DNA from 3 places in the Priestia sp. RMT2NF4 genome. Region 2 is predicted to be linked to each of the others. Evidence: riboswitches for the same ligand, from Rfam matches in the RefSeq annotation. Region 2 holds a riboswitch; each other region holds the start of a gene.
What was found. A riboswitch is a leader RNA that binds a small molecule or an ion and turns the genes downstream of it on or off. The one in region 2 is predicted to bind cyclic di-AMP.
Positions count from the first base shown of each region.

Region 1 (3,280 bases), on a different contig from region 2:
ATTGCTTTAATGAGTTTGCCTGTGCTTTTCCTCGACCTTCTGCTAATGCTTCTGCAAAATTAGCAAAAACAATGGTAAAAAATAACACGAGAGATACGGCAACATTAAACCCTGTGCTTACTGTACTTTCTCCGAAAAGGTCCGGAACAACGGCTAAAAAAAGCGTAATTATAAACCCGATTTCTACTACGAACATGATAGGGTTTTTTATCATCGTTCTTGGGCTGAGCTTGATAAACGCCTGCTTTACTGATTGAATAAAAATCGATGAAGCTTGTTTATCTACAGAACCTTGAATATGACTGTTGCAATCCAATTCAATATTATTTGCAAAATTCCGTTTATTCATTATGATCCTCCGCTTTCTTGATTACAGTGTTAAATACTCAGCAACCGGCCCAAGCACAAGCACTGGGAAAAACGTAAGTGCTCCTACAATAACGGTAGTTCCAATTAAAATGCCGCTAAATAAAGACGTATCCGTTTTAAATGTTCCAGGTGTTTCGGGAACAAGCTGCTTAGATGCTAGTGAGCTCGATACCGCCAGCATCGTAATTAGTCCGAAGTAGCGTCCAATATACATAACAATTCCCGTTGAAATGTTCCAAAACGGCGTTGCATCACCGAGTCCTTCAAAACCGGATCCATTGTTTGCTGCTGACGACGTAAATTCATACAGTGCCTGACTTAACCCGTGAAAGCCTGGATTTGATATACCTTCCATTCCTAAATGAGTGGTAAGTGCTACAGCTGTTCCTCCTAAAATTAGCAGCGGCTGCAGAATAAGCGTCACGGCGATTAGCTTCATTTCTTTTCCTTCAATTTTTTTACCTACGTATTCTGGTGTTCTTCCAACCATTAAACCTGATAAAAATACGGCAATGATGACGTACATCATAACATTCATAAATCCTGCTCCGACACCGCCAAATACGGTATTTAACATCATATTTCCAAGCGTTAATAACCCGGTAAGAGGCGTCAGGGTATCGTGCATGGTGTTGACTGCACCTGTTTCACTTGCTGTCGTCACGATGGCGTAAAGCGTCGACATGCCGACACCAAAACGGACTTCTTTCCCTTCCATATAACCGCTCGCTTCATTTAGATGAAAAGCACCAAGTCTTGGATTGCCTCCCCACTCTGTTACAAACGCTGTGCTTAAAATAACGATAAACAGCATACTCATCGCTACAAACAAGATGCGGCCTTGTTTACGCTGTCCGATCATTTTTCCGTATGTGAAAGGAAGTGCTGTTGGCAATAAAAGCATAAGGACGATTTGTAATACATTGCTCAACGCGTTAGGATTTTCAAATGGATGAGCTGAATTGACACCAAAAAATCCCCCTCCGTTGTTTCCTAGCTCTTTAATTGAAAGAAAAGAAGCAACTGGTCCCCTTGCTATTTGCTGTGTTGCTCCTTCTATTGTATGGGCAGTCACCGTTCCGCTTAACGTTTGAGGGACACCTAAAAACATAAATAAAATGCCTGTTATAAAAGCGATAGGAAGTAAAATACGCGTAATTGACTTTACAAAATCAACAAAAAAGTTTCCCATTTCTTTCCCTGCCAGCCCGCGAATAAAAGCGATTGCTACTGCAAGTGCCGTTGCTGGTGCAGCAAACATCATAAATACAATGGCGGCCATCTGCGAGAAATAGGACAAACCTGATTCGCCGCTGTAGTGCTGCAAGTTCGTATTTGTCATAAAACTAATGGCCGTGTTAAAAGCAAGTGCCGGATCCATTCCTTTGATGTGGCTTGGGTTAAGCAGCAGTACCCCTTGAAACCGGAAGATAAGGTACACCACAAAAATCATAAACGTATTCGCCAAAACAAGAGCAAATGCATATTGCTTCCACGTCTGATTAAGCCCTTTAATTCCTGCTGCTTTAAACATCAACGTTTCTATCTTTCCTATCAAGCTAGTGTTTTTATCGTTTGAAAACACATTCGCTATATAAATACCTACGGGCTTTGCAATAAGCGCTACAAAAACAAGCAGCAGCGCAACTGATAGTAGAAAAATCCCCACTTTTTATTCCTCCGCTTATTAAAATTGTTCTGGATTTAACAGTACATACACTAAATAAATTAAAACGAGAACTGAAATACCTAACAAAATGAACGACACGTTCACTTCTCCTCTCTTTCATCTACTACATGAGACGACCAGCAAATAATTCCGTACATAGCAGCTGTTAATATGACAAGCGTTCCAAGCATGATCATATCCAAGTTGCTCCCTCCTAACTGTTTCCTAACAAAAATGATAGCTTCTAAGTTTAGTGACGGTTTCTTTTCATAAAGCATCACGTCCAAAAAAGCTAACCGTGAGACGTGATGCTGATTTTTCCCACTAAAAAACCGCAGAAGAGAGTTCTCTTCCGCGGTTTAATGCACGACAAATAAGCCGTGATTGACACGAATTTTTTACTCCCAAAACGCTTACGGAGTTAGCTGTCGGATTCGGGTTATGGAAGTAACCCTACTCAGTTAAGAGATTCACCCCTAGTACATACGTACAAAATATTGGGTCCCCCGCTCATAATTGATTAAGCGTATCTTTGTTATTTAATTTTTAGACTTAATAATAGTTTTTACTGCTGCGTTTAAAACTTTGATTAGCTAACGTAGACAAATAGCGGTTTGCTAGATCAAAAGATTGCTGATCGCACATGGCCCGATATTCAATCATTTGAATCATTTGCTTAGATAAATGCATCCTGACGCTCCTTTCACCTATATTTTGAAAGGAGCGTACTATCCGCTGTTATAGAAAACGACCACGATTACACCATCCTCTCTCTTAACGCTTACGAAGTTAGCTGACGGGTTCGGGTCAAGAAAGTAACCCTACTCAATTAAGAGATTCACCCCTGATAATTGGGTCCTCCGCTCTTTCCTTCTCTTTCAGAAAAGACTCAGCGTTTCACAGTGGAACGTTTCATGAGAGTAATCTTACTCCTGTTAAAATTTACTGTCAACAACATTTTTTGAAATTTTAAAAGCTTTATTTTTCTATATTTATTCATTATTTTAAAATAATAATTTCAGAAGAAAAAAGCGTTCTTATCGAGGAGATAAGAACGCTTTTTTTAGCTCATTTTCTCAATTTCATTTACAAGAATTGAAATGGCATCCGTTTTTGTTGCTTCACGCATTGTACGCTTCATCGTACTTGCCTGCTGCTGAAGCTCATTTACTTCACGCAAAAACAGTTCTTTTGTTAACTGCTCTTCTTCTACAACCATACAGTAGCCTTTTTTCTTAAAGG
Region 1 is NZ_JBLQZO010000001.1:1,218,112-1,221,391, forward strand. It holds gene kdpB (potassium-transporting ATPase subunit KdpB) at 1-349, opposite strand, end outside; gene kdpA (potassium-transporting ATPase subunit KdpA) at 371-2,032, opposite strand; gene kdpF (K(+)-transporting ATPase subunit F) at 2,057-2,143, opposite strand; cyclic di-AMP (ydaO/yuaA leader) riboswitch at 2,435-2,575, opposite strand; gene ACMX9J_RS06225 (hypothetical protein) at 2,591-2,728, opposite strand; cyclic di-AMP (ydaO/yuaA leader) riboswitch at 2,801-2,943, opposite strand; gene ACMX9J_RS06230 (undecaprenyldiphospho-muramoylpentapeptide beta-N-acetylglucosaminyltransferase) at 3,102-3,280, opposite strand, start outside.
Region 1: linked by a shared signal. The riboswitch ahead of kdpF (K(+)-transporting ATPase subunit F) and the one ahead of ACMX9J_RS11435 (APC family permease) in region 2 are both predicted to bind cyclic di-AMP.

Region 2 (3,280 bases):
CGCTAGCAATGCCAGTAAAACGTTTCAATCAATTGTCCACGGCCAAGTACAGCCAACGCTGCTGTCGTATAATCATCCGAATCGCGGTCGAAAATCAGCTAATTATGCGGTGCTTCGCTTAACAAATATGCCTGCAGTACTAACTGAAATAGCTTTTATTGATAGGAGCGCCGATGCAGCACTTCTTCAAAATGAAGCTTTTTTAAAAAGCATGGGTGAATCGTATGCAAAAGGAATTGCCGTATATTTAAATTTACCTCGTCGTGCAGTTCCAAATCCATCGCCATCTCCAACACCGACACCGACACCAAATCCATCACCTTCTGAACCAGGTGAAAAAACGTATACAATTAAGCAAGGAGATACGCTGTACAGTATTGCACAGAAGTACGGAATAACAGTACAAGCGCTTCAAGAAGCAAATACAGGGCTTTCTGATCCTTTAACCCTAAAGGTTGGAAAAACAATTGTTATTCCTTCAGGAACTTCACCAAACCCATCTCCAACACCGTCACCAACTCCACCTTCTGAACAATATCCACTTCCAAATGGAATTTTAAAACAAGGCGATTCTGGAGAAGCAGTGAAACAGCTTCAAAGAGCATTAAACGCGGTTAATTTTAAAGTAGGGTCAGTAGACGGAATATATGGAGTACAAACGAAAGATGCAGTCAGACGTTTTCAGCTTGTGTATCTTCCTTATGATGTAGATGGCATTTATGGTCCTCAAACGAAAAACAAGCTAGCAGCCGTTTTAAAAGCAAAAAGTTAAAGAAAGCAGGTCTTCTGTAAGCAGGCAGAAGGCCTTTTGTTTTCCCCTTAAAAGCGCCTTAAGCACTATTTTATCGTTTACGTAAAATAATGCTTTACAAACCATTTGTACGGGAGTATATTATCTAAGAACAAAGGATAGTTATGAAAGAAACTTGTTATCAATCATACTCTTTAACCGAAAATTATATTGACCTGTTATCGCTTAATTCGTCAGAAGTGGGGGACCCAAATTTGTGCATTGTCACTTGGGGTGAATCCTTTTTTAAAAGGTAGGGCTACTCTCATAGCCCGAATCCGACAGCTAACCCCATAAGCGTTTTGGAGAGGAGGTTTAAGCTGTGTAAAAACGCTGAGAACCCTTAGTGTTTTTTTTGTGCGCTTTTTTAACATAAAAAGGTATTTTTTAGGGATAATATCACTTATTCATGAACTTGTAACGGAGCTTAGCAACGAACAGTGAATACTAGCTAAGCAATCATCGGAGGGAAATTACGTGAACTATTCAGTTCTCAAGAGATTATTGATTGGAAAGCCGCTCAAAACAAAAGAGTTAGGCGATCAAAAGCTTAGTAAGCTTAAAGCGCTGGCTATTTTATCATCAGATGCCTTATCTTCAGTGGCTTATGGAACAGAACAGATTTTGATTGTCCTTGCAACAGTGGGCGTGCTTGCCTATTGGTATTCGATTCCAATTGCCATTGGGGTATTGGTGCTGCTGACGGCTTTAATTCTTTCATATCGTCAAATTATTTATGCGTATCCGCAAGGCGGAGGAGCTTATATTGTTTCGAAAACCAATTTAGGAGAAAATCCTGGACTTATCGCTGGGGGATCACTGTTAGTAGATTATATTTTAACAGTTGCCGTGAGTGTTTCAGCAGGAACCGATGCTTTAACTTCGGCTTTTCCAACGCTGCATCACTATAACGTAGTAATTGCGTGTTTGCTGGTGATTTTTATTACGGTTTTAAATTTACGAGGTGTAACAGAATCCGCTTCTGTCTTAGCTTATCCGGTTTATTTATTTGTGATTGCTCTTATTTTGTTAATAGCGGTGGGCTTCTTCAAAATAGTGACAGGTCAAGTTTCACCTGAGCTTCATACATCTCTCGGTACCGTGGTGCCAGGTATTAGTTTGTTTTTATTATTAAAAGCTTTTTCATCAGGCTGTTCGGCATTGACTGGTGTAGAAGCTATTTCGAATGCAGTGCCTAACTTTAAAGATCCAGGTGCAAAAAATGCTGTTCATACATTAATGCTGATGGGCGGTATTTTAGCCGTTTTATTTTCTGGCATCACGTTTTTAGCTTATTGGCTTGGCATTTCTCCAAAAGCAGATGAAACGGTTGTATCACAAATTGCATCGAGTGTATTTGGACGAAATGGGTTTTATTATTTTATTCAAGGCACCACAGCTCTGATTTTAGTGCTAGCAGCGAATACGGGTTTTTCAGCTTTCCCTTTGCTTGCCGTAAACTTATCGTCTGATAAATACATGCCAAGAATGTTTCAAATTCGCGGCGATCGACTAGGCTATTCAAATGGAATTGTGACCCTTGGAATTGCTTCTATTGTCTTACTTGTCGCCTTTAAAGGAGCGACGGAACAATTAATTCCTCTTTATGCAGTTGGAGTGTTCATTCCATTTACGCTTTCTCAAACAGGCATGATTGTCAAATGGCTTAGAGAAAAGCCGGCCGGCTGGCAAGGAAAGCTAACCATTAACTTAATTGGTGCCCTCATTACCTTAACGGTGCTAATCATTTTGTTTACAACGAAGTTTTCACAAGTATGGTCCGTGCTCGTTTTCTTACCGGTTATCGTTTATATTTTTCATCGCATTCATACGCATTATGAAGCGGTAGGAGAGCAGCTTCGTATTAAGCAAGGAGAAAAGATTGGAAAGCTTGAAGGAAGTGTGGTCATTGTTCCTGTAGCAGGAATGACAAAGGTAGTGGAAAATTCATTGAACTATGCAAGAACGATTGGTGATACAGTTATTGCGGTGCACGTTGCTTTTGACCGAGAAAGCGAAAAGAGAATGGAAGAGAAGTGGGAAAAGTGGCAGCCTGATATTCGTATTGTTACGTTTCACTCTCAATACCGCAGTCTTGTGCGTCCGCTGTTTCGATTCATCGATATGGCTGAAGAAAAAGCCCGGGAAAATAATATGGCTATTACGGTTGTTATTCCGCAGTTCATCACGAAAAAAAGCTGGCAAAACATCCTTCATAATCAGTCCAGTCTGCTGTTAAAAGCACATTTGCTTTACCGTAAAAACGTAATCGTTACAACGGTACCTTATCGTTTTAAAAAATAATGAAACATGACTAAAAACCTCCAACTTATATGTTGGAGGTTTTTAATTTTTAAATTCACATACACTAACCATAATTGAATCTCATCAAAGGCACAAACGGAGGGATTGCATGAGTGAATTAATTAAGTTATTGCGAAAAGGAAATAAATCGGCCATGATGGCCGCTATAGTTAATACCATTATATC
Region 2 is NZ_JBLQZO010000002.1:433,227-436,506, reverse strand. It holds gene ACMX9J_RS11440 (N-acetylmuramoyl-L-alanine amidase) at 1-772, shown strand, start outside; cyclic di-AMP (ydaO/yuaA leader) riboswitch at 964-1,105, shown strand; gene ACMX9J_RS11435 (APC family permease) at 1,268-3,094, shown strand; gene ACMX9J_RS11430 (cation diffusion facilitator family transporter) at 3,204-3,280, shown strand, end outside.

Region 3 (3,280 bases), 190 kb from region 2:
TTAATAGAGAGCTCTTTTACATTTTTTAAGTAGACAGAAATGTCGGTACCTGATAAAATGAAGTTGTAAAACTTTCATTATTCGGAAAATTTATACCCTCCAGCTTTGGAGGGTTATTTTTTATGCTTTTGGACGAATAAAAGAGGCTAGGACAGAAGTAGTTTAGTAGAAAGAAGATCCGAACGATGAATCGTTCGGATCTTTTCGTTAGTACGGTGAACGTATGTTTCAATCACTTTTCATCTTTTAAATGACTCAATAATGCAGAAGACATCTCCACGTGAGAAAGGGCGATGTGTGAAATCGTTTTGGCATAAGGTGTAATTTCGTTAATAAATTGCTCGAGTACGTGCAGGTGAGGAAGCTGAAGCTTTGTAATGAAGCAAGCCTGTCCGGCGATGCGTTCACAGAATAAAGCATAGGGATACTGAGAAATAAATCGTTTAAAACGCTCGTGCTCTCCGTTTTTCATGGTTACTTCAATAAAACACGAGACGGGCAACTGCAGCTTTTCATAATCAATATCGATTGTATATCCTTTTATAATACCAAAGCTCTCTAGCTGTCTTACTCGCTCTGCCACTGAAGGAGGAGACAGGTTAATTTGTTTTCCTAGCTCTCTTAAGGAAAGACGGCTGTTTTGCTGCAGTGCCTGCAAAATCGATAAATCAATTTCATCAATTTTCAATCGAAAACCTTCTTTCATATTAATGTTTCATTTGATTAGTAATAGCAGATAATATGTTTTATTTGTTATCTGAAATCTCCATTTTTCTTACTATAATAATTAAAAAGGAGTGAGTAAAAAATGGCAAGAGTTTTGTTAACAAACGAAGAGGGAACAAATTTTGAAAAAGCACTGAATTTAATTCCACATGTAAAAAGGTTGTATGATGAGCTATACGACAAGCTTTGGAACAGTGATATAGTAAAAAGAGAGACTAAGGAAAAAATCAGGCTTTATCTAGCAGGTGTTAACGGCTGTGAGACGTGTATGAGCATGTCATATGTAGGCGATAAGACGCTTAATCAAAAAGTGTTAAGAGAAAAAGAGCTGGAAGAAAAAGATCGACTGCTGTTTCGATTTATAGATGTATACCGAGTGCGTCCAAGGGATTTGACCGATGCTGATATGGATCAATTAAAGAAATTTTACAGTGATAAGCAGCTATTAGAGCTTTTGGCTGTTATTAATTTGTTTGATCAATTTCACAAACTGATTGTCAGTTTAGATTTATATGATTTTTGCAGTTTGCAGCGCAAGTGATGTCTTCCCTAAAAATATCTTGACAGACAAAATCCACAGGAGTAAGATAGCTTTCGTGAAGTGAAACGTATCATGAATCGAATCGATTATTCTAAAAAATAGATCATAGACATTTGAATAAAAATCGCTTAATCCATTATGGAGCGGAGGACCCATTATTTACGCACATATTGTGCTCCGGGGTGAATCCTTAAAAAGGTAGGGTTACTCTTAAAACCCGAACCCGACAGCTAACTTCGCAAGCGTTTTGAGGGGGAAGAGTGTGAAAAAACACAGGAGCCTTCCTGTGTTTTTTTGCGCTTTTTTTAAGAAAAAGATGTAATTTTTTAGAAAAAGTATAAGCTAAGAGAACACACAGCAGTTGAAGAAAGGAATAAATACATTATGAAAAAACAGTTTGCTGTATTGGGATTAGGTCGTTTTGGAGGCAGTTTGGTTGAAGAGTTTGCTAATTTGGATGTGGATGTGCTCGCTATTGACCGCAATCAGGAGGTAGTAAAGAAATATAGCAACTCAGCTACATATGTCGTGCAAGCGAACGCAATTGATGAAGCTAGCTTAAAAGGGCTAGGCATTCGTAACGTTGATCATGCTCTTATTTCGTTTGGAGACGATATCGAAGCAAGCGTGCTTGCAACGATGCTTTTAAAAGATATGGGCGTTAAGCAAGTATGGGTAAAAGCGGTGAATATGTATCATCAAAAAGTGCTGGAGAAAATAGGAGCGGACAAAGTCATTCACCCTGAGCGCGATATTGCGAAGCGTATTGCTCATCACGTGGTGTCAGAAAAAATCATTGATTACATTGAACTATCAAAGGATTATAGTATTGTCGAAATTGTCGCTTCTAAAAAGCTTCATAATAAAACGCTGTTTGATTTGAATATCCGTGCCAAGTACGGCTGCAATATTATCGGCTTTCAGCGAAAAGACGGAGAAATGGTGATTTCGCCTACCGCGCATGAAATAATTGAACAAGGAGATATGCTGATTGTTATCGGACATAATCGCGATTTGAACCGTTTTGAAGAAGAAGGAGTTTAACTCATGAAAAAACAAAATATTAAACTCACCCCTCCGCAGCTGCTGCTCTCTATTTTTGGTGGAGGAATTATTATTGGTGCTCTTTTATTAATGATGCCTTTTTCTACTACTGAGCCAATCCGGTGGGTAGACGCTCTTTTTACATCTACTTCCGCTATGACAGTGACCGGCTTAGCCGTCGTAGATACAGGTACGCGTTTTACCGTCATCGGTCAAACGATTATTATGCTGTTAATTCAAATAGGCGGTCTTGGCATTATGTCATTTGCCGTGCTGATTTTTATGATGCTAGGTAAAAAAATTGGATTTAAAGAGCGTATGCTCGTTCAGCAGGCATTAAATCAGACGAGCGTCGGTGGAGTTGTGCTGCTAGTTAAAAGGTTGTTCATCTTTTCATTTTTAATTGAGTTTGTTGCACTGATCTTTTTAGCGATACGCTGGGTTCCGGAATTCGGATGGTCTAAGGGGCTGTTCTTTAGCTTGTTTCATTCGATTTCGGCTTTTAATAACGCAGGGTTCGGACTACTGTCTGATAACTTAGTTCAGTATGTAGGAGATCCTATTATTAACATCACGATTTCTTTTCTCTTTATTATTGGTGGGTTAGGGTTTACCGTCCTTGCTGATATGTGGGTGAAAAAATCGTATAAAAAACTAACGCTGCATTCAAAAATTATGATTATCAGCACGTTCGCCATTAACGTGATTGCCATGCTTTTTATTTTTTTCTTAGAGTACGGCAATTCGCATACGCTCGGAAATTTATCATTAGGAGACAAAGTATGGGCTTCTTATTTTCAAGCGGTAACAACAAGAACCGCTGGCTTTAATACAATTGATTTAGCTCATTTGCATGACGCAACGGTGTTTTTAATGGTTTTATTGATGTTCATTGGTGCAGGGAGTGCGTCAACAGGAGGCGGTATCAAACTCACGACGTTTGTGGTGATTGTCTTTTCTGTATGGGCA
Region 3 is NZ_JBLQZO010000002.1:244,161-247,440, reverse strand. It holds gene ACMX9J_RS10470 (Lrp/AsnC family transcriptional regulator) at 233-688, opposite strand; gene ACMX9J_RS10465 (hypothetical protein) at 809-1,267, shown strand; cyclic di-AMP (ydaO/yuaA leader) riboswitch at 1,383-1,527, shown strand; gene ACMX9J_RS10460 (potassium channel family protein) at 1,652-2,311, shown strand; gene ACMX9J_RS10455 (TrkH family potassium uptake protein) at 2,315-3,280, shown strand, end outside.
Region 3: linked by a shared signal. The riboswitch ahead of ACMX9J_RS10460 (potassium channel family protein) and the one ahead of ACMX9J_RS11435 (APC family permease) in region 2 are both predicted to bind cyclic di-AMP.